One region of the Pontibacillus sp. ALD_SL1 genome, then DNA from elsewhere that is predicted to be linked to it. Evidence: predicted binding sites of a transcription regulator. Region 1 holds the regulator's gene; each other region holds the start of a gene.
What was found. Region 1 encodes Rex, which represses fermentation and respiration genes when NADH is low (regulators of the CRP and FNR family bind a similar motif). Its sites were predicted from a motif close to TTGTGAAATATTTCACAA; they were not measured.

Region 1 (7,868 bases):
TCATTTATTGGTTTCGCTTTTTGATGTGGAAAACACGTCTGAATGTTTCAATTAGTGTGTACATATACAGTCTTTTCCACAGCCAGAAATTAAGATGTGCATAAATATTGTAGAATGCTGTCACAGTAAACGATCGTTTGTGAATAAAAATTGTGGATAACCTAATGTAATTCTGTGGATTATGTGTATAAATATGTGAAAAACTGTATTTGTAAGGAAAATTGGTGTGGATATCATTGGGGATAGTTACACAGTTCGACAAAACCTATGAAAGCGTTAAAAAAAGAGGGGATATCTTGTGGATATCCCCTCTTTTTTAGTTTTCTTCATGGAGTTGTTCCCATTCTTCCATTAGTGATTCGATTTTTGATTGAGATTGTTCATTTGTTTCTGTGAGTTCTAAGGACTTCTCATGATCCTGATAAACCTCTGGTTCACAGAGTAAGGCATCATTTTTTTCAATGACTTCCTCTAATTCTACGATTTCTTGTTCAATTTCTTCAATGCGACGCTTTCGCTTTCTGGCTTCGCGTTGTTCCGCTTTATTTTGTTCAAATTGATTCTTAGAATCCTTAGTCTCTTTTTGAACAGTAGGGTTTTGCTGCGCTTCGTACTCAGCAATTTCCTTCGCTTCTTGCTTTTTCTCTAAATAGTAGTCGTAATCACCGAGATAAAGGTGTGTGTCTGTTCCATCTAACTCCAAGATTTGGGTGGCAATCCGGTTAATAAAGTAACGGTCGTGGGAGACAAATAAAATGGTACCCGGATAATCCATTAAGGCGGACTCTAGTACTTCTTTGCTATCTAGGTCTAGGTGGTTGGTAGGCTCGTCCAATACAAGGAAATTGGATTTCTCAAGCATTAATTTCGCCAGGGCGATTCTTGCTTTCTCACCACCGCTTAGAGAGTTCACACTCTTTAAGACATCATCTCCGGTAAATAGGAAGTTACCCAGTACAGTTCGAACATCTTTCTCATCCATAAACGGGTATTCATCCCATAGTTCGTGAAGAACAGTTTTGGAAGAATTTAATTGAGCCTGTTCCTGGTCGTAATACCCGATTTGAAGGTTCGTTCCATATTGAATCGTGCCTCCGCTAGGGGAGAGTTTATCAATAATGTTTTTGAGAAGGGTGGTTTTCCCGACGCCATTAGGTCCAACGAGTGCTAAGCGTTCTGTTCGATTTACATCAAAGGAGACGTTTTCGAATACTGGTTTTTTACTGTCTTCGTATTGGAAAGAAAGATCACGCGCTTTTAGCACATCGTTTCCGCTTCTTCTGTTGATATCAAATGTGAATTTAGCGGACTTTTGATCTCCTTTAGGCTTATCAACCTTTTCCATCTTCTCAAGTTGTTTTTGTTTACTTTGAGCTCGTTTACTAGTAGAAGCTCGAGCCATATTTTTTTGAATGAAGTCTTCCATTCGTTTCATTTCTGATTGTTGTTTCTCAAATTGCTTCAAATCGCGTTCGTAATTGGCGGCTTTTTGATCTAGATATTTGCTATAGTTTCCGTGGAATTTCTCAGAAGAGCGATAAGAGATTTCGTAAACGACATTTACGACTTTATCAAGGAAGTAGCGGTCGTGAGAGACGATAACGACAGCTCCTGGGTAGCCTTGCAAATATTGCTCTAACCAATTAAGCGTATCGATGTCTAAGTGGTTGGTCGGCTCATCAAGGACTAAGATATCTGGTTTAGAAAGTAAGAGCTTACCGAGTGCTAGTCTTGTCTTTTGGCCACCACTAAGAGTAGCGATTGGCGTGGTTAAATCGAAATCCCCGAAGTTTAACCCGTTTAATACAGCTTTAACGTCAGCTTCATAACGATATCCGCCGTCATTCTTGAAACGCAATTGCAATTCATCGTAGTCTTTTAAAAGTTTCTGGTATTGTTCCTCTTTAGCTATAAGGTCAGGATCCGCCATTTTTTCTTCCATTTGACGGAGTTGTTTCTCCATAGCTTTTAAATGGTCAAATACGGCGATCATTTCATCCCAGATGCTTTTATCTGATTCGAGTCCGGTGTGCTGCTCTAAATACCCTAATGTAGCTTCTTTGGGTTTGTGGAGCTCACCTTCCTCATACGAAAGCTCACCGGCCATAATTTTGAGCAAGGTCGATTTTCCTGCTCCATTACGTCCAACAATGGCAATTCGGTCATTGGTGTGTACTTCTAATTTAATATTCGATAGAATAAGATCAGCGCCGAAGCGTTTTGTAATATTATTCATTTGCATAAGAATCATGGTCGTTCACCTCAATGAGTTAAGTGTATCTTAAGAAATGCGTGTGAAGCAAGGTTCACACGTTGAAGTGAACTCGGGCTTCTTATCCATGGTCGAGATGTTTGTGAAATTAGAAACATTTCTTTACAATTATGCTGTAAGGACAATCCATCATATAGAACAACAAATAGAAACATAGAATTTCATTCATAACAGAACGAGGATGATCTTTATGATCTTCCTGAATTCGTGGTTATAGAAATTGGAAGCGTTAACGGTATCAGCGAAAGGTCCTTTAAGGACTCGATTAGTGTACTGTTACGGTATGAAGTGAGGGGGATAAGAGATGGAGCTAGATCAGGCAAAAATACCACAAGCGACAGCCAAGCGACTGCCCTTATATTATCGTTTTATAAATAATCTGCATAGCCAAGGTAAGCAACGTGTCTCATCAAAAGAATTGAGTGAGGCGGTGAAGGTCGATTCAGCCACAATTCGTAGGGACTTTTCTTACTTTGGTGCCCTTGGTAAGAAGGGATACGGTTATAATGTGAATTATTTACTTACCTTTTTCCGTAAAACTCTTGATCAAGATGAAGTTACGCGGGTTGCTTTAATAGGAGTAGGAAATCTCGGAACTGCTTTCTTACACTATAACTTTACAAAGAATAACAACACGAAGATTGAGATGGCTTTTGATGCGCAGGAAGAGAAAGTCGGTAGTCATATAGGCGGTGTGCCTGTTTATCATATTGATAAATTAGAGGAGTACTTATCAGAAGAGATTTCCGTTGCGATTCTAACGGTACCAGCTAATGAAGCGCAAAGAATAGCTGATCGGTTAGTAGAGGCAGGAATTCTTGGTGTATTAAACTTCACACCAGCTCGGATATCTGTCCCAGAAGGTATACGGGTGCATCATATCGATCTAGCAGTAGAGCTGCAAGCACTGGCATACTTTTTAAAACATTATCCTCTCGAACATGAAGAGGGCAACGAAGAAGAACCAAAAGAGGCTGACTAAGCCTCTTTTTTGTGTGTAGGAATTGGTTTTGGCTAGTGGATTATGTGATATAGTAGAAAACGATTCGTAAAACGAAATAATTAGAAACGAAAGAAGGGACGCAGCTTGAGCAAATTATCAAGTAAGTGGCTTGTCGTTGTATCCGTCTTATTTGGTACATTTACAGTGATATTAAATAACAGCATGTTAAACCCGACGCTTCCGCGCTTTATGGAAATCTTCGATGCTGATGCTGTAAGTGTAGGCTGGATGCTGACGATCTTTATGGTGGCAATGGGGATGACAATGCCGTTAACAGGCTTTCTCGGAGATCGTTTCGGGAAGAAGAAAGTGTATGTGACGGGGCTTATCATCTTTTTAGTTGGCTCTGTGTCAGGCTCCATTTCTCCTACCTTGAGCCTTGTTATTCTCTCTAGGGCCGTGCAGGGGATTGCGGGTGGTTTGCTGATGCCGATTGCGATGGCGTTAATCTTTAACGCTTTCCCGAAGCACGAGCGTGGTCTAGCTGTAGGTGTATACGGGGTCGCTGCCATGGTAGCACCTGCGATTGGACCGACAATCGGCGGGGTAATCATTCAGTTCTTTGATTGGCCTTTTCTGTTTTTATTTAATATTCCATTTGGACTGATTGGAATTATCCTATCTACTAAATATTTAGTCGAAACGGAAAAAAATCCTTCTCTTAAATTCGACACCATTGGCTTTATTCTTGTGACGATTGGTGTCGGAGGAATCTTATTTGCCCTTGGACGAGGGAAGGAACTTGAGACCCTTCTTACAGCCAGTAACATAAGTCTGATTGTTGTTGGTATCTTGTCGATCGTGGCCTTTGTCTTTGTGGAAAATCGGAAGACGCAGCCTTTATTGAACTTATCTGTCTTTAAAGTTCCGACGTATGCCGTATCTGTTGTCGTAACAGGCGCGGCATCGATTGGTCTTTTCTCAGGAATCTTCTTGCTGCCACTCTTGATTCAGAATGTATATGGTCTGAATGAGGTTATGACAGGACTTCTTTTCTTACCGGCAGCGGCATTAAGCGGTGTATCGATGTCCATTGGGGGGAGGATTTTGGACAAGAAAGGTCCGAAAGCGGTTATCCCTATTGGATTGTTCGTAATGGCTGCTGCCACAACAGCCCTTGGTTTTCTGGAGTTGTCCACTCCATACTGGGTGATCCTCGCGTTAAACGCAGTACGGGGTGCTGGAATGGGGCTTAGTAATATGCCAGCCACAACAGCTGGAATGAACGCCATATCGGATGAGCTGGTCGCTCAAGGATCGGCGATGAATAATGTCCTTAGACAAATGACCTCATCATTCGGCATTGTCTTCTTCTCGATCTATTATGAAACAAGGCGAGCAGTGATTGCAGCCGGAGAGGCAAATATGACAGAGGCGACGCTTCAAACGTTAAATGAAGCCTTTCTAGTCTCGGCTGTCGTTATTGTCTTAGCGATCCCGTTTTCCTTTATTATGAAAGGAGCAGGGAGCTCTTCTGAGGAGGAAGAAGGGACGTAATTGCTATAAAAAAAGGCCATCAAGAGGATGGCCTTTTTTTGTCGTATGTGGGTGATTCTAGTTATACGAATATAGTGGTTGCTTCCAGTTCCGAATAAGCAAGTAAAGGCTTAGTAGTGTAAGGAAACTTAGGTGCAAAATAGGAGTCATTTGCAAAAAGGCAACGGATGCCCTGTGATCGAATAGGGGTGTCTGAAAAACTGAAAGATTGAATAATAAAGCTAGCATGATGAAGCCTGCTGCTATGACGCGTCCTAAATTGCTTCTTACAGCTAGTATGCCAAAACTTATGAAAGTAGTAGCGATAAAAAATAACATCTGGGCGACGAGGGCTTCCGAAGTGGAAAAGGAAACTGGAATATCAGATAGTATTAACATTTTATACGCGAATGCAAGGATGCCTGTAATGAATCCAAGCCCTATAAGTAAAGAGCTCACGGTGCTGCGTAATAGATTTTTCATATCATCACCACCTTTTTACAAATTATACCTTACCATATAATAGCAGATAATAGACGATCTGAACATGGTGGCATAAAAATAAGCGGCTATCCCCGTAGTGGGGAAGCCGCTTATTTTTTGTTGCTTTTGTTCATTTTTAGGAACAGCATAAAAAGTCGAATCGCGACGGCGAAATTTACTGTCGCAACGAAAGAGCAAACGAGCGTAATCAAGTTCCAAATTGTCTCTTCTACACTAAGTATGGCGATATACGTAAATAAAATCCCCATAATAAAATAGAGGAATGCCATAAAGAATGGCGAAGTTTTCATAATAGGATTAACCTCCAAACAGGATTGTCTGTACGTTTTGCTCCAGTTGTTCTACATCTATTGTCATCTGGGCAATAATGACGAGGGAATTCATAGTTGCGTGCGTGATGATCGGTACGATAATGCGCTTTGTTTTCTCATATAAGTAGGCAAAGACTAAGCCCATCATGGCATATTTCAGTAAGTGCTCTGGTTCGCCGTGCACGATCCCGAAGATACTGCCTGATACGAGTGCAGATATGAGGAAGTTCGTATATTTACGTAATGTTCCGAATAGAATCTTTCGGAATATGATCTCCTCTAAGATCGGTGCCACAATGGCAATGATGAGAATGAAGATCGGTGTTGCTTTCGCAAGAGCCGATAAGTTTTGCGTGTTCTCTGATATAGGATCAACGCCAAAGACAAGAGACTCAATGACAGTAGCGGCGTACTGACTTAGGAAAGCAAGTAAGATTCCAAGCAGTCCCCACTTGATGTAAGACCCGATACCCATATCGTAATCCTGACGCAGGTCCTTCTGTATATCTGGCTTTAAGAGCCATGTAATAATAAGAAGGCCAGCAATAAAGGATGAGATCGTCCAGGTGATCAGCCAGGTTTGAGGATTCTCAAGGTCCAGTGAAAGAATGAACTGACCTACCAACCCACCTGATAATTGGACAAGCGTATATGTTAAGATGACATACCAATAGCGCCTTGGCATTCGGCAACGACTCCTTTTGAGAATTTATACCTTTATCTTACGTATTGTAACACATTTAAAGAAGTGGAAAGAAACGTTTAAATCGGAAAAGATGAGTCATAATCGGCTGGGGGAGTGAGCGAGTTTCTGTGAGGAAATTTTTATGAAGAAATTAAATGTTTTCGCTTGCAAAATACCTGGAGATTCATTATTATAATAATTGTGTTAGCACTCAAGTTAAGAGAGTGCTAATAAATCAAAACAAGAATAGTTTTTAACCATTTGAGGAGGGTGTCTGATTTGTTAAAGCCATTAGGTGATCGTATTGTAATTGAGGTAGTACAACAAGAAGAAAAGACCGCGAGCGGTATTGTTCTTCCTGACTCTGCGAAGGAGAAGCCTCAAGAAGGTAAAGTTGTTGCGGTAGGTTCTGGTCGTGTGACGGATAATGGTGAAAAGGTTGCACTAGAGGTAGCCACTAGCGACCACATCATCTTCTCAAAATTTGCTGGTACTGAAGTGAAGTACGAAGGTAAGGAATACTTAATTTTACGTGAGAGTGACATTTTAGCAGTCGTTAACTAATACAATTAATGTTGGACAATCATAAACGCTTACAAGAATCTTTTAGGAGGGTATTTATTCATGGCTAAAGATATTAAGTTTAGTGAAGACGCACGTCGTTCGATGCTTCGCGGTGTAGACCGCCTTGCTGATGCAGTTAAAGTAACTCTTGGACCAAAAGGACGTAACGTGGTTCTTGAGAAAAAGTTCGGTTCTCCACTTATTACAAATGACGGTGTAACAATCGCGAAAGAAATTGAATTAGAAGATCACTTCGAGAATATGGGCGCGCAGCTTGTATCTGAAGTAGCTTCTAAAACAAACGAAATCGCTGGTGACGGTACAACAACGGCAACGGTTCTAGCACAAGCGATGATCCGTGAAGGTCTTAAAAACGTAGCTTCTGGTGCGAATCCAGTTGGCGTTCGTCGCGGTATCGAGAAAGCGACAGAATTAGCCGTTAAAGAACTTCAACAAATCTCTAAACCAATTGAAGGTAAAGATTCCATCGCACAAGTAGCGGCGATTTCTTCAGCGGATGAAGAAGTAGGTCAACTAATCGCAGAAGCTATGGAGCGCGTTGGTAACGATGGTGTTATCACAATTGAAGAATCTAAAGGCTTCAACACAGAGATGGAAGTTGTTGAAGGTATGCAGTTCGACCGTGGATATGCATCTCCTTACATGGTCTCTGACCAAGACAAGATGGAAGCGGTTCTTGAGAATCCTTACATTCTAATCACAGATAAGAAGATCACAAACATTCAGGAAGTTCTTCCTGTCCTTGAGCAAGTGGTCCAGCAAAGCCGTCCACTTCTAATGATCTCTGAAGACGTTGAAGGCGAAGCACTTGCAACACTTGTTGTGAACAAACTTCGTGGTACATTCAACGCTGTATCTGTTAAAGCACCTGGATTCGGTGATCGCCGTAAAGCGATGCTTGAAGACATCGCAACCATCACAGGCGGACAGGTTATCACAGAAGACCTAGGCCTAGAGCTTAAGAACACAACAATCGATCAATTAGGTCGTGCGAACAAAGTTGTGGTTACGAAAGAGAACACAACAATCGTT
Region 2 (7,868 bases), 1.8 Mb from region 1:
CAGAAGTGCTTGCGCTAAACGTCCATGCCATCATAGATATCAACATGACACCTATGATGAGTTGTCCAATTGAGTTCCTCCACCTTGTAAAACGCGCCCGCTTCTGTTCTATCTGTAGGAGCTCTTCCTCTTTCCGTTCATACTCTTTGATAAAGTCTGATTGGCGCCCGCTAAATTGCCAATCACTAATCCCAAGAACCGCATCCGTTAATGATTGATATAGTTGGTGAAGCCCACTCTTCTCCCTCTGCACGTGCGCCTTCGTAACAAGAAGAGACACATAAGGAAAGAGGAAGACCAGAACACCAGCATAGATCGCCATCAATAAGGCAAACGGCCAGGAGAACATGCTTAAACTAACAACAGATATACTATATAAACTTAACCCTACTAAACTTGGAAAAACGGTCTTTAAATATACATCTTGAAGTTTTTCCACATCATCAGCGAGTATGCCTAGAACCTCTCCTGTTTTAAATTTTGAAGAAGGAACTAACACCTGTGGTTCAATAATCTTGTACACCCGCAATCGCATCTTTGAAAGGATTCGTAAGACCACATCGTGCCCAACGAGTCGCTCTATATATCGTACGACCGCTCGACCAATCCCGAACGTTCGGACCGCTACAATCGGAATATAGATCATTAGCAAATTCTCAGGCCTCGTCGCAGCTTTTGAGATTAAGTACCCTGAAGTGAACATAAGGAAAGCTGCTGAAAAGACTGTTAGTATCCCTAGCAGAACCACGACAGAAAGAAGGCGTTTATTTTCTTTTATATAAGGCATAATCCAGCCATTTTGTTTCATGCGAGCTCCCCCATTTGTGTTTGAACCATTGAATAGTAGTATCCCTTTCGAGCCATTAACGACTCATGCGTTCCTTCTTCCACCACTTTCCCATCGTACAAATAGTAAATATAATCCATACTCGCCATCCAATGAAGACGATGCGTCGCCAGGAACACGAGCTTTCCTTCAAACAATGGCTCCATTTTTTCCTTTAAGGCATATTCCGTTTCAATATCGAGATGAGCAGTAGGTTCATCAAGAAGAAGAATAGGACGTTCTTTTAAAAAGGCCCGAGCCAATGCAATACGCTGAGCCTGGCCGCCACTAATTCCCCTACCCCCGTCACCGATCAACTCATGGATTCCATTTGGCAACTCCTTAATCCAACCTAATAAACCAGCACGCTCCGCTGCGCATTCAATCTCTTCCTCCGTTGACTCGGGAGTGTAAAAAGCGATATTCTCCCCAATCGTTCCTTGAAATAGATAAGGATGTTGAGGGATATAATACAGTTGGCGCTGCCAATCTTCGTGTTGCAAATGAGTCACGGTTTGTCCCCCAAGGGAAATCTCTCCAGACGTGGATGGCAGAAATCCACCTAAGAGATCAATTAATGTAGACTTCCCTGCCCCGCTTTCCCCGACTATTCCAATCTTTTTATGACCATAGACGTTTAACGTAAGATCGTGCAACCCTTTCTCCGCCTCCTCATGACGAACATGAATGTGTTCAAGAGAGAGCACACTGCTAACTGTCCATTGACCAATTGACTTATGTTCCTCAGTAGAAAAGCGTTCCATTGAAGCGATGTCCCGTAATTTCCGGCCCGCTTCCTGTCCATTTAGTGTGGCATGGTAGTCAGAACCAATTTCTCGAATCGGCAAGAAATATTCAGGTGCCAATATGAGAATCGTTAAAGCAGGCTCTAGCACCATTTCTCCCTCTACTAATCGAAGCCCTAGAAATACAGCTACGGTCGCTACGGCTAACATAGTAAAGAAGTCCATGGCGAATGAGGATAAGAACGCAACCCGAAGCGTACTCATCGTCGACGTACGATAGCGCTCACTGACTCGCTCCACCCTGTTCGTATGCTCGCGGCTTAACCCTAAATATTTCAATGTCTCTAACCCTCTTAAAGAGTCAACATAGTGGTTTGATAAGACACGGTACACTTCCCACTGTTTATCTGCTTTTCTCTGAGCAGCGTATCCGAGGAGAATCATAAACCCAATCAGAATAGGCACTGTCACAATGACAATAATGGCTGATGTATAATCATTAATAAAAATATAAATCGCAATCATAGCAGGCAGAACGGCCATATTCACCAGTTTTGGGACAAATAGCTCCAAATAATTTCTAGATTGGCGCACCCCATCTAACAGAAGCGTCACAACATTTCCGGTACCTAATCTTTTCGACACACGCGGCCCTAGATGAAAGAGATTCGTTAACACCTCTTCACGCAAGCTAGCCGTCGCCCTCATGGCATACTGTTGCATCAGCTTTTGCTTCCCGTGCTGAAGTGCATATCTGAGCAAAAAGGCAAGCGCAAACAACAAAACCGTATCGTTCATTTCAGGAAAAGACTTTTGATGAAAAAGGCCAGCAACGATCTCTGCAAGCCATGAAGCTTGCAGAATAATCGCCACTCCTTGACCGACGGTTACCACCATCAACCAAGTAAGAATTGTCTTCATTCCAACATAGTGAAAGAGATCCTTTCCCATTAGTAGATCATATCCTTCCCATCAACCCGTTTCCGGAACACATAATAGCTCCAAATCTGATAGCCAAGGACAAATGGTAAGAGCGTGACCGCTACAATTGTCATGACTTTTAAGGAATAAGCGCCAGAAGCAGCGTTATATACCGTTAAATCAAACGTACTCGCAATCGAACTCACCATCACACGTGGGAATAATCCAGCAAAGATGGTGGCCACCGTTAACGCAATTCCCATTCCACTAAGCGCAAACGTCCAGCCATCTTTCCCTTTCCTTAGAGTCAGAACGGCTAAGCTGTAGCAAACCACAATCGCAATGATCATTGGAATCGTCACTTCCCCGCGATACGTAAAGAGGTCCGTTTCCACATACGATAGGCCTACAAATGCAACGAGTAACAGCATAACGACATACACCATTTTCCTCGCTAGTTGACGAGCCCGGAATCGCAAATCCCCAACTGTCTTCAACGTTACAAACATTAACCCGTGCAATAAGCATAAGGCCGTCACCGTTACGCCTCCTGTCACAGTATACACATTGACGTAATCACTAAATCCAGCTCTTAACGTCATCGTTTCATCTATCGGCATCCCTCGTAAGAGACTCGAGAACAAGACTCCAAATAAGAATGGCGGGAGCACACTTCCAAAGAAGATAACCCAATCCCATGAACGGGTCCATTTCTTGCTTGCCACTTTACCTCTGAACTCGAATGCAACTCCTCGCCCGATCAAGGCTAACAGAACAAATACAAACGGAACGTAATACCCGCTAAACATGGTGGCGTACCAATGAGGAAATGCCGCGAATATAGCTCCTCCCCCTGTGAGAAGCCACACTTCATTGGCGTCCCAGAAAGGACCAATCGTATTGATCAGCATTCGCCTCTCTAGATCATTTCTTCCTATTAAACGAGTCGCCATCCCCACACCGAAATCAAATCCTTCTAGAAAGAAGAATCCAATGAACAATACCGCGACTAATATAAACCACAGCTCACTTAACGCCATTACTGAACAACCTCCTTATCAAACGGATCCACTGAAACTGGTGCTTTCTCTACCGCATCATGATGATCAGCACCTTTTTTAATTTCTTTCACAAATAAACAGACAAGCACAATCGCTAAGATTAAATAAGCGGCTGTAAATCCAATTAATGAAAACAACAAAGAGTTGACCGAAACGTTAGGTGAAACAGAAGCCGATGTTGTCATCAAACCAAATACCGTCCATGGCTGACGACCAATCTCGGTCATAATCCAGCCAGCTGTGTTTGCGATAAATGGGAACGAAATCATAGCGACCATAAGTTTTAAATAAAGCGTTCGTTGCAGCAGCCGATCTCTGAAATTTAACCAAATCCCCATAGCTGCAGCGATAATCATTACAAGCCCTGCCCCTGTCATAATGCGGAAGCTCCAGAACGTGGTCTTCACTGGAGGAATATAATTACCAGGTCCGTATTTTTCCTCATACTCTTTTTGCAACGTAAGCATGCCTGGGACTGAACCTGAGAACTCTTCATACGTTAAGTAACTAAGTGCGTAAGGAATGGAAAGGTGGAAATTGTTCTGCTGATTGTCTGTATCAATATCAGCCACAATCGTCCAACCAGCAGGATCTCCACTGTCTTCCCAAAGCGCTTCACTTGCCGCCATCTTCATTGGCTGTGATTCCATAAGATGCTGCGCTTGTTCGTGCCCACTAAACGCAACGCCTAATCCAGACAGAATTGCAATCACCATCGCCATGTTGAAGGACTTCTTAAAGAATTCAATTTCTTTTCTTCTAAGTAATTTAATAGCACTAACTCCTGCAATAAAGAACGCGCCTGTTGCCAATGCGCCAAAGATCACGTGCGGAAATTCTACTAGTAGCTGAGGATTTCTTAATAGGGCAAAGAAATCATTCATCTCAGCCCGGCCATTATTCATCACAAATCCTACTGGCTCCTGCATAAAGGAGTTGGCTGCTAGAATCCAAAGAGCTGACAAAACGGTTCCTAAAGAAACAAGCCAAATGCATAATAAGTGGACTTTCTTAGATAAACGGTCCCACCCGAAGATCCATAGTCCAATAAATGTCGATTCCATGAAAAAGGCTAATAATGCCTCAATCGCAAGCGGTGCTCCGAACACATCTCCTACGAAACGTGAGTATTCAGACCAGTTCATTCCGAATTGAAATTCTTGAATAATCCCCGTAACCACACCAACTGCGAAGTTTATGAGAAACAAATGTCCCCAGAACTTAGCCATTTTCTTATAAATCTCTTGCCCTTTCACAACATAGAAAGTCTCCATCAGGGCTACCATAAATACAAGCCCAATGGATAAAGGCACAAATAAAAAATGAAAGATCGTTGTCGATCCAAATTGTAACCTCGCTAAGAATAATTCACTCATTGCTTAACCTCCCATACCCTCTACAAAATTCGTTTAACTGTTTATGTTCACTATTTCACATTTATAATTGTACCTGATGTTAATAGGTAGAAAATAATAGAAGTATGACCGAACTGTTACAGGTATGTAGACAAATTGTGACAACATTAATAGCTATATAGACCTATTCCGCTATCTATGCGCTCCTTTTATAATCCGTTAAACAATTACTACGTGAATAAAAAAAGAGCGATTGCCGTTGATCAGCATCGCTCTCGTCTTCTAAAGATAAACTTACTTAAAAATCCAAAAAGAATTCCCTCAAATCTTCCGGCAATTCTTTAACTGCAAGAATTTTTAACCTTTCAGTCCCTGGTGAAGTCATAATGACATAAGACTTCTCGTTATATTTAAATAAAGTAAATTGACTGATTTGATCTACTGGATTATTAGCAATAAATTTAAAATCCTCTTCTGTTAAATTATCTTCATAGCCTTCTAGTAAAAGTTCTTTTGCTTTCTTAATATCTTCTGAGAAATGCAATTGCCGATACAATTCCATTGAATTTTTAGGTGTGAAAAAATATACATAATACAACAATCCACCCGTTATGATGATGACTAAACTAAGAAGATAAACTATTCTTTTTCTATTTTTCCTTTGGTAAGGTCCCACTTTTCTCCCCATCCCATATTTATCCAAACTGCTTTCTAGGTTTTTAGCAAAAGCTCTGCATATTATTTCTTATCTTGTTCTTGCTTTTTCTTCTTTTGTCCCGCATATGTTCCGCCAAATATCGCAACGAACATACTTGCGAATAATGCAACCCAAGCCCAAGTAGCCATAATTCTCCCCCTTACTGTTAAGATGTATTTGAATTAGTAAATGATGAAGATCATTTATCATCTTAACTTATAGTTCAACAACATTTCCCATTTACCTTCCAAATTGTTCGCAAATATTAACGTCTATATGAGTCTGTTCTTTTTTTAGAACAAAATAGGGGGGCAAATCACATGCGATTTGCCCCCTTCATCATGACTTCTTCCGTCTTATCTCATACCGCTAGAGTAATCATTTCTCATCAATGATTGGAAATAATGGCCTATCCCCTCTTCCCCCAGTCATTCACTGCCATTTCATGATTTAAGGCAACGGCCAGTTCATATCCTTCACTGGCTGCTTTCAATAGTCCAGAAAATCCATGCCTTGAATCACCAATCACATATAGCCCATCGACAAGCGTTTCACAGCCTTCCTTTGTGTAATACCCTCCCATTTCAGTAAATTCGATATTAAAGTATTCATGAAGGGGGAAGGACTGGGTTTCACTTGTATCTAATATAAACCCACCGGAACGTTGGTATACATCTCCAGATTCTACAACCACTCTCTTCAGATTCCCATTTTCAGACACTAATTCACGAACGGGTTCTTCCATTAATTTCACATTATGAAGCGATAAGTCTTCTTTTTCTTCATCCGTTATTTCTGCAGGTCCATTTGTGAAGACGATCAGATCCTTACTCCAGTGATAGATTAATTTCACATAATCCATTAGCCCTGGGTCGTTACCGAAAATCGCTAGCGGCTCTTCCCTGCGCTCCCATCCATCACAATAGGGACAGTGAAACACCGTTGTACCATATACATCTTGCATTCCCTTGATGTCTGGTAACACGTCTCTCATTCCAGTGGCAACAATCACACGTTCAGCAGTATAGTGGCCTTCATCGCCATGAATATGGAAGAGCTTCCCTTCTTTATGAAGCGAAGTCACTTTACTCTCTATATACGTAACACTCGGATAAGCTTTAATTTCACTAATTCCCATTTCCTTAAATTCCTCTGGCTTCACACCATCGCGAGTAAGATAACCATGGGAAGCTTTTGTAACGTTATTGCGGGCCTTGTTTTCGTCCAAAACAAGTACGTTCCTCTTTGATCTTCCTAAGACAAGGGCTGCATTCAATCCTGCCGCTCCTCCTCCAATAACTACTACTTCATACTGCTCACTCATGGTTTTATTCTCCTTTTTACGCTTTAAGCTTGATTTATCATTCCCACTTGAGACTCACATCAATCACCAGGTCTAAGACCATATCAAGATTTGAAGCAAGGATTTTGGCTCTTTAGCATTGGATTAGTCCCTCCCCCTATCCTCAACGTGATATAAACGAAATAGTGCTCTATTTGCAGTGAGACTAGTGATTCACCTATTGAAAAGCCCTATCGTATTAGTAACACCTTAGCTATGATGCCTTATGTCTCACTAAAAATGGTTGGATTAAAATATGCTTTCGAAAAGTAAAAGTACGATAGGGTCACAAAAACTTACTTTGGTCTATAAGCTAATACAAGATACTACCCATCAAAATATTTGATAATTCTAAATCATCTTAAAAGATGTTATAGTGACAATACCTCGTTTCAAAGTATCTTAAGCATACCTAAATTCACCAGGCTCATTCACGTCCTCTGAATTTAGCTCTTTTTCTATAATTTCCATGAAGGAGTGTGTTGAATGGTTAAATCAGATGAAATGGTCAGAAGTGGACCGAATCAATATATTTGTGAAGAAGGGATCTTTAAAGACCTTGCTACTTTTACAGAAACGTTTCAATCCCCTGTTGTGGTCACTGGATATAAATCGTTCGAAGCTTTTCAAGACTATGCCCACCTTCCTCCTAACGTGAAGGTTTACCAGCACGACGGATATTGTTCAGATGAAGCAATCCGTTCGATTTCTGAGTTTGCGAGTGAGTCCGATGTCATTATTGGAATCGGAGGTGGCGTTATACTCGATACAGCCAAATCGGTCGCAGATCACTTAGGTGTTGAAGTTATTACCGTCCCAACTGTGGCAGGTACATGTGCTGCCGCTACTCCACTAAGTGTGATGTATGACGACACTGGTGCCTTTGTGCGTGTTGATTACCACACCCGTACCATTCACGT
Region 3 (7,868 bases), 1.2 Mb from region 1:
ACGATTACAAGCGCAAGACCCATTGCTTCATTCGTAACAGAACTCTCAATCGTAATAAACGGTTCCAACAGATATGGTAAGTGCCCAGCTCCGTAACCAAAGAAGGCAAAGAAAAACTGGAACATAACAAATATAAATGCTAGACCATAACGTTTTTGTTGATAAACAAGCAGTAAAGCACCTAAAAAGAATGCCACACTAAGACCAAACATCCACCATAAGTCAAGCATATTCTCAAAATGTCGAGCGTTATGCTGACTCATAGCTATAAATGTAGTCAAACTAGCGATAATAGTCGGTGATCCCCAGAAAAGTGTATATTTTCTCATTAATTCAAGAGCAGGCTGATCATTAGCTTTTGACGCATAGTAAGTTAAGAAGGCTGCACTAATAAACAAGACGGACACAATGGCAAGGAATACAACGCTCCATGAATAAGGACTCGTTAAAAGCTCACCCGTTAATAGGCGTACTCCATTTTCGGTTTCTTCGATAAAGCCTCCTTCTGATATGGTCATGGCTGTGCTTAATGAAGCTGGAATCAATAAGCCTGTTGCCCCATATAAAAACATAAAGAAATTACTTTTCTTAGACCCATAGTTTTCAAATGCGTAAAAGGATCCTCGAATTGCAATTAATACGATAGCAATACTTCCTGGTATGAGTAAAGACTGCCCAAAGTAATAGGCGGAATCCGGAAAGAAGCCGACAAGACCGACGAAAAAGAAAACAAAAAACACGTTTGTTACTTCCCATACCGGCGAAAGATACCTGCTGATTAACTGATTAATAATATGGTCTTGCTTTGTCGTTTTGGCGTAGTAAGCAAAGAAGCCTGCGCCAAAGTCAACAGATGCCACGATTAAATAGCCATATAAAAAGATCCACAGGACCGTAATCCCTATCATTTCATAACTCATTTTTGACCTCCTCGCTTCGCTACATCTGGATATTTTTTCTCTAACTCTAGCTCTGCGGGATTATTCTTAAACATTTTACGTAATACAGATATAGCTCCTCCTCCAAGTACAATGTATAAGCCAAGGAATAGTATAAACATCCAGCCTACGTGAGGAGAGGTAGTCGCTCCTTCTGCCACCTTCATAAATCCTCTTAATATCCAAGGTTGACGGCCTACTTCCGCAAAGATCCAACCAAATTCAATAGCAAGCATTGCACCAGGTCCATTTATGACAATAAGCCATAGGAGCCATTTATTATTCTCATTCCACTTCTTAAGTTTTGAGAACAACAAGTATAAGAAGGAAACGCCTAAAGCGTACATTCCAAGCATAACCATAAGGTCAAACATGTAATGAATCCATAGTGGAGGTGTTTCATCTTCTGGAAACTCATTTAAACCCGTAACTTCACTGTCGAATGATCCATGAGCAAGGAAGCTTAGTGCATTAGGAAGACGAAGTGCATTTTCCACCTCATTATTTTCATTCAACGTTCCAAATACGATTAAATCTGCATTCTTCTCTGTCTCAAAGTGCCACTCCGCTGCAGCTAATTTTTCTGGCTGTTCATTTGCTAGGAATTTAGCTGAAAGGTCTCCGGCAATAGCTGTTGTAATAGCAAAAATAAACGTAGCTACCATCGTAAGTTTTAAGGCTTTCTTATGATAATCAGAAGCATTCTTCTTCAAGATCGCAAAAGCTGCTATAGCTGCTAAAATCGCAGCAGAGGTTAAGTAGCTTGAAGATACGACGTGAAACACTTTCGTTGGTGTTGCGGGATTAAACATAGCTGCTAATGGGTCCACATTCGTAAGCGTTCGACCTTCAAGGTCGAATCCTTGTGGTGTATTCATAAACGCATTCACAGTGGTAATAAAGAAAGCAGACATTGTAGCACCGATTACAACTGGTATGGAGAGTAACCAGTGGTAAATTGGATTTTTGAAACGGTCCCATGTATACAAATAGATTCCTAAAAATATAGCTTCAAAGAAAAATGCAAATGTCTCCATAAATAAAGGAAGTGCTATGACATTTCCAGCAAACTGCATAAATTTAGGCCATAACAAAGAAAGCTGTAGCCCTATTGCAGTACCTGTTACAACCCCTACCGCAACAGTAATGGTAAAACCACGCGCCCACCTTCTCGCAAGCAATGTGTAATTAGCATCCTTCTTCTTAATACCTATAAACTCAGCTATTGAGATCATGACTGGGATCCCAACACCTACTGTGGCAAATATTATATGGAAAACCAGAGTTAAACTCGTTAACATCCGGCTCATCATGGTACTATCTAATTCCATTGATTATGACCTCCCCTATATAAGTAAAGTTCATTATTCAAACGTTTTATTATTTCATTACTCTATTTCCAACGTAATAACAGTATAAACCCTCTAACTAGTCCGTTGGGAATGAACGAATGACAGTTTTGTGACATATTTCACAAACTCAATTAAATAAAAAAGGCTTCTCTATAATGTTTCTATTCATCCAAGTAATTAGCAATTCCCTGCCTTCTAAATTGCTTTATACGCATTATAACGATCCATCATTATTCTTTTCAAAAAATATGCCCACACTCAAATGAGAAGGTTTTCGAAAGACGAAAAGCTGGTTAAATCAAATGTTACCTTTTCAACAAAATGCATTCTAGATCTGACCCAGTTTTAGAAATTAAAACCAATTAAGCACAAATAAACCTCTAACTTTTTTTATAAAGTTAGAGGTTTTTTAAGTGGTTACATAGCATCAAGCATTTGGAATTGAGTCTTCACTAAATCAAAGTACTCTCCTTTTTGCTCCATCAACTCACTATGATTTCCTTGTTCTAAAATCCTGCCGTGTTCAAGGACTATGATATTATCAGCGTCACGAATCGTAGACAAGCGGTGAGCGATAATAATTGCCGTTCTACCTTTTAATAAACGGTTTAACGCTTCTTGAATTTTCACTTCTGTTTCTGTATCTATTGATGAAGTCGCTTCATCTAATATTAATATTTTTGGATTAGCCAGCAATGCCCTGGCGAAGGATAACAGTTGACGTTCCCCGGCTGAGAGAATATTTCCCCTTTCCTCTACCTCCGTCTCATAACCATTTGCAAGTCGTTGAATAAAGTCATCAGCCCCGACTACTTTAGCAGACTCCATAACTTCTTCATCTGTAGCATCCGGACGGCCAAATCGAATATTCTCCATAATTGTTCCTGAAAATATGAATGTATCTTGTAGAACAACACTAATTTGTTGTCGGACACTATTTAATTTAACATCTCTCAAATCGTGCCCGTCTATTTTAACTGATCCGTTCGTAGGGTCATAAAAACGACTAATCAGATTGGCAATTGTTGATTTACCGCTGCCAGTATGACCAACAAGAGCTACTGTCTGACCTTGCTTAATTTCTAAAGAAATATCATGTAAAGCAACGCGATCTTCGTCATAAGAGAAACGGACATGATCAAAATCAATGTGCCCTTTCATATCTTTCAATTCAATCGCATCTTTACGCTCTTCAACGTTAGGCTCTTCGTCCAAAAATTCAAATATACGCTCTGAAGCAGCCATCGCCATCAAAAGCTGGTTATACATTTGACCAAGTCTTGAAATTGGTTCCCAAAACATACCTAAGAAAGTCGAGAACGTAACAAAAGTACCTACTGTTATTTGCCCATTAATAATAAGGAACGCACCATACGAAATAAGAATAACCGTTCCGACTGCATTACTCATTTCTACAAACGGACGGAACAACGCACTTTTCTTAGTTGCATTACGCCAGGATTCAAAATTGTCACTATTGACCCCATCAAAATACTCTGTATTCTCTTTCTCCTGAGAGAATGACTGAGTTATCCGAATCCCTTGTATACTTTCATTTAAATGGGAATTTAAACGAGACTGCTGAATGCGAACATCTTGCCAGGACCTGCGAATATTTCTTCTGAGTTTTGTTGAGATAAAGAACATAATCGGCAGGATGACCATAATGGCTAGCGCAAGCTTAGGACTCAATACTAGCAGAATGACAACAATACCAATTAACGTTACGACGTCCATTAACAAATTGATAATTCCGTTGGTGAAGAGTTCTTGTAGTGAGTTAATATCGTTCATAATTCGAACGAGAATCGAACCCGCTGATCGGTTATCAAAAAATTTATGACTCAAGCGTTGTACGTGGGAGAACAAATGCTTACGCAGGTCGTATATGACATTCTGCCCTAAAATATTCACCCACCTAATTCGTAACGTGTTCCCTACATAGCTCAGTACGTATAGAATGGAGATTCCAACAACAAGTTGAATTAATAGATTAGAATCTTCTCCTTTAATAGCCATATCAATCGCAACTTTACCAATTAAAACTGGCACTATAAGCCTTACGATGGTGGAAACGAGCATTGCTATGATAGCAGCTGGTAACAGCCGTTTAGAATAAGGCTTTACATATTGAAGCATTCTAGCCATTTGCTTCCAGTTAAATTGCTTCTCAATTGCCTGGTCTTGTGTATATTTGAACCGTTGTAAATGAGGACTCTTATATTCTTGCTTTGGTGCTTTCGCCATCTTTCTCCCCCCTTAGCCTTGACTTGAAGCTTGCAATATAGCTTCTTTATCTTGATATTGTATATCGTAGATGCGCTGGTACGGACCTCCGTTGTCTAACAACTCTTCATGAACACCGCGCTCTACAATTCGACCATCTTCTAGAACTAAAATCTCATCCGCGTGTTTTAAAGATGAGATCCGGTGAGCAATGATAAATGTTGTACGACCTTCCATTACTTCTTTTAATGCTTTTTGGATTTGTAGTTCTGTTTCCATATCAACTGCCGATGTTGCATCATCAAGCACTAGAATACTAGGATCAATCAAGATCGCACGAGCAATGGCAACGCGCTGCTTTTGACCACCCGATAGACCCATGCCTCGTTCACCTAACAAAGTATCGTAACCTTTCGGCATTTCGAGAATAAAGTCATGTGCTTGTGCTCTTTTAGCTGCATCAATAATGTCTTCCATTGAAGCTTCTGGATTTCCGTACGCAATATTCTCTTTAATCGTTGTAGAGAATAAGAAAGATTCTTGTAAAACAAATCCGATATTACTTCTTAATTCTTTCAAACCATAATTTTGAACAGGCTTCCCGTCCACTAAAACTTGACCTTTTTCAGGCTCATAAAAACGAGTAATTAGCTGAGTAATACTCGTTTTCCCAGAGCCAGTGGCTCCAATTAAGCCAATTGTTTTTCCAGGTGGAGCGTCAAAACTTATATCTTTCAACGCTGAATCATCATCTTCTTCATAAGAAAGCGTAACGTCTTTAAACGTCACATGGCCGTTCAAACGTTTTTGACGAATGGCTTCCGGGATCTCTTGAATGTCTTCTGTTGCTTCAAGGATCTCTAATAAGCGTTCTCCTGAAGCTTTTGATTGAGAAAATAAATTAATTACGAACCCAAAGTTCATAAGCGGCCCTAGAATGTACCAAATCAGGTTAAAGAAAGCCACCAACACACCAATTGTTACCTCACCCTGGATATACAAATACCCACCAAAACCTAATAAAGCTACAACGCTAATATTCCCTATAAACTCCATAAGCGGGAAATACTTAGCCCAAATATTTGACGTAGAAAGATAGTTCTGACGATAGTCATCATTTTTATCTGTAAAACGCCCTACTTCAAAATCTTCTCGTGACAATGATTTCACCGTATTCATTCCACTAATATTCTCTTGAACACGTGTATTCAACCGACCAAATGCTTTACGAATCCCTCTAAAGGCGGGGTGTACTCTTTTGTCAAACCGGTAGACTACTACTGCCAAGAACGGCATAGAGGCCATCGTAACTAATGCAAGGGGTATAGAATAATAGAACATCACGCTCAAACTAATGACAATTAAGGAAACAATCCTAATAAATTCTGCAAACCCAAACGATAAAAAGAAACGAAACGCTTCCACATCAGCTGTCAGACGAGACATTAAATCTCCCGTACGAGCATTGTCATAATAACGAAATGGTAAGCGCTGAAGCTTTTTATAAAGACCATCTCGAAGGGTGTAAACAGATTTAATTCCAAATAAATCCCCTAAGTATTGTTGAATATAAGTTGCTATTCCCTTTAGAATCATAAGCCCAAAGAATATAGCTGCTAAATATGGTATAAGATTATAACGTCCTGGATCTACGACATCATCAATCGTGTACTTCAATACAATGGGATAGACCACCGTTACCCCTGTTACAATAAGCAGAAATAATAAGGATATAAAGAAATACCGCTTGAATGGTAAATAATACATTTTTAGCTTTTTAAATGTATCCAAAACGACCCCTCCTTTTAATGTAAAATTTTTCACGTACATATAAATATATCGAGTTCCGAAATAAATTTCTACCCATTTGACTTATTTTTTTGAAAATTTTTATTTCTAACCCTCTCCCCCTGATATTCCATTAAAGGGCAGGATTGTTGAAGACTCGAAGGTGAGAGAATGTTTTCGTTAACTTCAATTGAGCATAAGGTGGGCCTGGAAACCATATTAGGGTAAACGTAAACATGCCATATAGGGTGACTTCAGAGCTCCTGATGCGACCTGCGAGGCCGTTCACCTCTTTAAAGCCAGGGCTTGCTCGGGGACTGCGAGACTCCCGCGGGAAAAGGAGCCTATCTAGTTCTGGAGTGGAGGACCTAGCGTGATAAGTCATCTTTTTTCCAAAGGCTAAACGCCTTTTCCAAAAAGCTGTCTTATCCGTACGGTCCTAAGCACCACTCCTGCACTTTTAATCTAGGAAAGACCCCACAGAGAGCGCAAGCGAACGAGGAGGCTTCCCAGCTCCCCGCAGGAAAGCGAGTTGTCCCCGAGCAAGCCCAAGCACTCATAATCGTAACGGCCCTTTCCATACTAAAATGTCTAAGCTTCAAGTGTTCCATATAAGGGGGCTTATATGGAACATCCTTACTGTATGCGCTTCTATAAACATTTTCTATTTGATGGAATCTATCACCTTAAGGTATGATAGAAAACGTATTGAAAAATTGTACTGTTTATGTCGAAAGGAGTATACGATGTCTGATTTTTTAAATGATATTGACTTTGTCAACATCGCAACAATTGCACTAAAAATTGTACTTGTTTTACTGGTCTACTTAATTATTTCGCCGATTGGGAAGAAGCTTATTCAGCGTTCTCTTTATAAAGCGGGAAATAACCAAAAGCTAACTGAAGCTAGAGCGAAAACGTTAGAAAAGCTCATGCTTAATATTTACTCTTATTTATTAGGTTTCATCCTTATTGCAACGATTTTTGGACTTCTAAGTATTGACCTTGCTCCCTTAATTGCCGGGGCTGGTATTATTGGTTTGGCTATCGGCTTTGGTGCTCAAGGTCTTGTTAGTGACGTTGTTACTGGTTTCTTCCTATTGTTAGAGAAACAAGTTGAGGTGGATGAGTATGTAACAGCTGGTGGAATGAATGGTGTTGTGGAAGAGATTGGTCTTCGTACAACGAAGATTAGAAGCTTTGACGGGACATTAAACTTTGTGCCGAACCGTCACATCTCTACGGTTAGTAACCATTCTCGCGGGAATATGCGCGCGCTTGTTGATATTGGTATTGCCTACGATGAGAACATTGATGAAGCTATGCAGGTACTACAAAATGTATGTGATGAATTCGCTCAAAATGATGAGCGTTTCAAAGACGGTCCAAACGTACTGGGTGTTCAGAGCCTTGGCTCTTCTGATGTTGTCCTCCGAGTTCTTGGACAAACGGAAAACATGCAGCAATGGGCTGTTGAGCGTGACTTACGAAAACGCATGAAAGAAGCATTTGATGAAGCAGGAATTGAAATTCCATTCCCACATCAAGTTTATATTGAGAAAAA

Region 2: IMZ31_RS11535 (cytochrome ubiquinol oxidase subunit I) is a predicted target of Rex. The motif match lies at 4,974-4,991, and genes of this name have one in related genera.
Region 3: IMZ31_RS07635 (cytochrome ubiquinol oxidase subunit I) is a predicted target of Rex. The motif match lies at 2,398-2,415, and genes of this name have one in related genera.

The regions. Positions count from the first base shown of each region.
Region 1 covers NZ_CP062974.1:270,158-278,025, forward strand. Annotated here, with positions in the region: gene IMZ31_RS01575 (ABC-F family ATP-binding cassette domain-containing protein) at 317-2,251, opposite strand; gene IMZ31_RS01580 (redox-sensing transcriptional repressor Rex) at 2,577-3,254, shown strand; gene IMZ31_RS01585 (MDR family MFS transporter) at 3,360-4,772, shown strand; gene IMZ31_RS01590 (hypothetical protein) at 4,830-5,234, opposite strand; gene IMZ31_RS01595 (YdiK family protein) at 5,345-5,545, opposite strand; gene IMZ31_RS01600 (CPBP family intramembrane glutamic endopeptidase) at 5,553-6,251, opposite strand; gene groES (co-chaperone GroES) at 6,531-6,815, shown strand; gene groL (chaperonin GroEL) at 6,876-7,868, shown strand, end outside.
Region 2 covers NZ_CP062974.1:2,266,639-2,274,506, forward strand. Annotated here, with positions in the region: gene cydC (thiol reductant ABC exporter subunit CydC) at 1-808, opposite strand, end outside; gene cydD (thiol reductant ABC exporter subunit CydD) at 805-2,523, opposite strand; gene cydB (cytochrome d ubiquinol oxidase subunit II) at 2,523-3,533, opposite strand; gene IMZ31_RS11535 (cytochrome ubiquinol oxidase subunit I) at 3,533-4,930, opposite strand; gene IMZ31_RS11540 (hypothetical protein) at 5,208-5,597, opposite strand; gene IMZ31_RS11545 (NAD(P)/FAD-dependent oxidoreductase) at 6,016-6,930, opposite strand; gene IMZ31_RS11550 (iron-containing alcohol dehydrogenase family protein) at 7,435-7,868, shown strand, end outside.
Region 3 covers NZ_CP062974.1:1,507,495-1,515,362, reverse strand. Annotated here, with positions in the region: gene IMZ31_RS07640 (cytochrome d ubiquinol oxidase subunit II) at 1-920, opposite strand, end outside; gene IMZ31_RS07635 (cytochrome ubiquinol oxidase subunit I) at 917-2,269, opposite strand; gene IMZ31_RS07630 (ABC transporter ATP-binding protein) at 2,708-4,537, opposite strand; gene IMZ31_RS07625 (ABC transporter ATP-binding protein) at 4,550-6,307, opposite strand; gene IMZ31_RS07620 (mechanosensitive ion channel family protein) at 7,051-7,868, shown strand, end outside.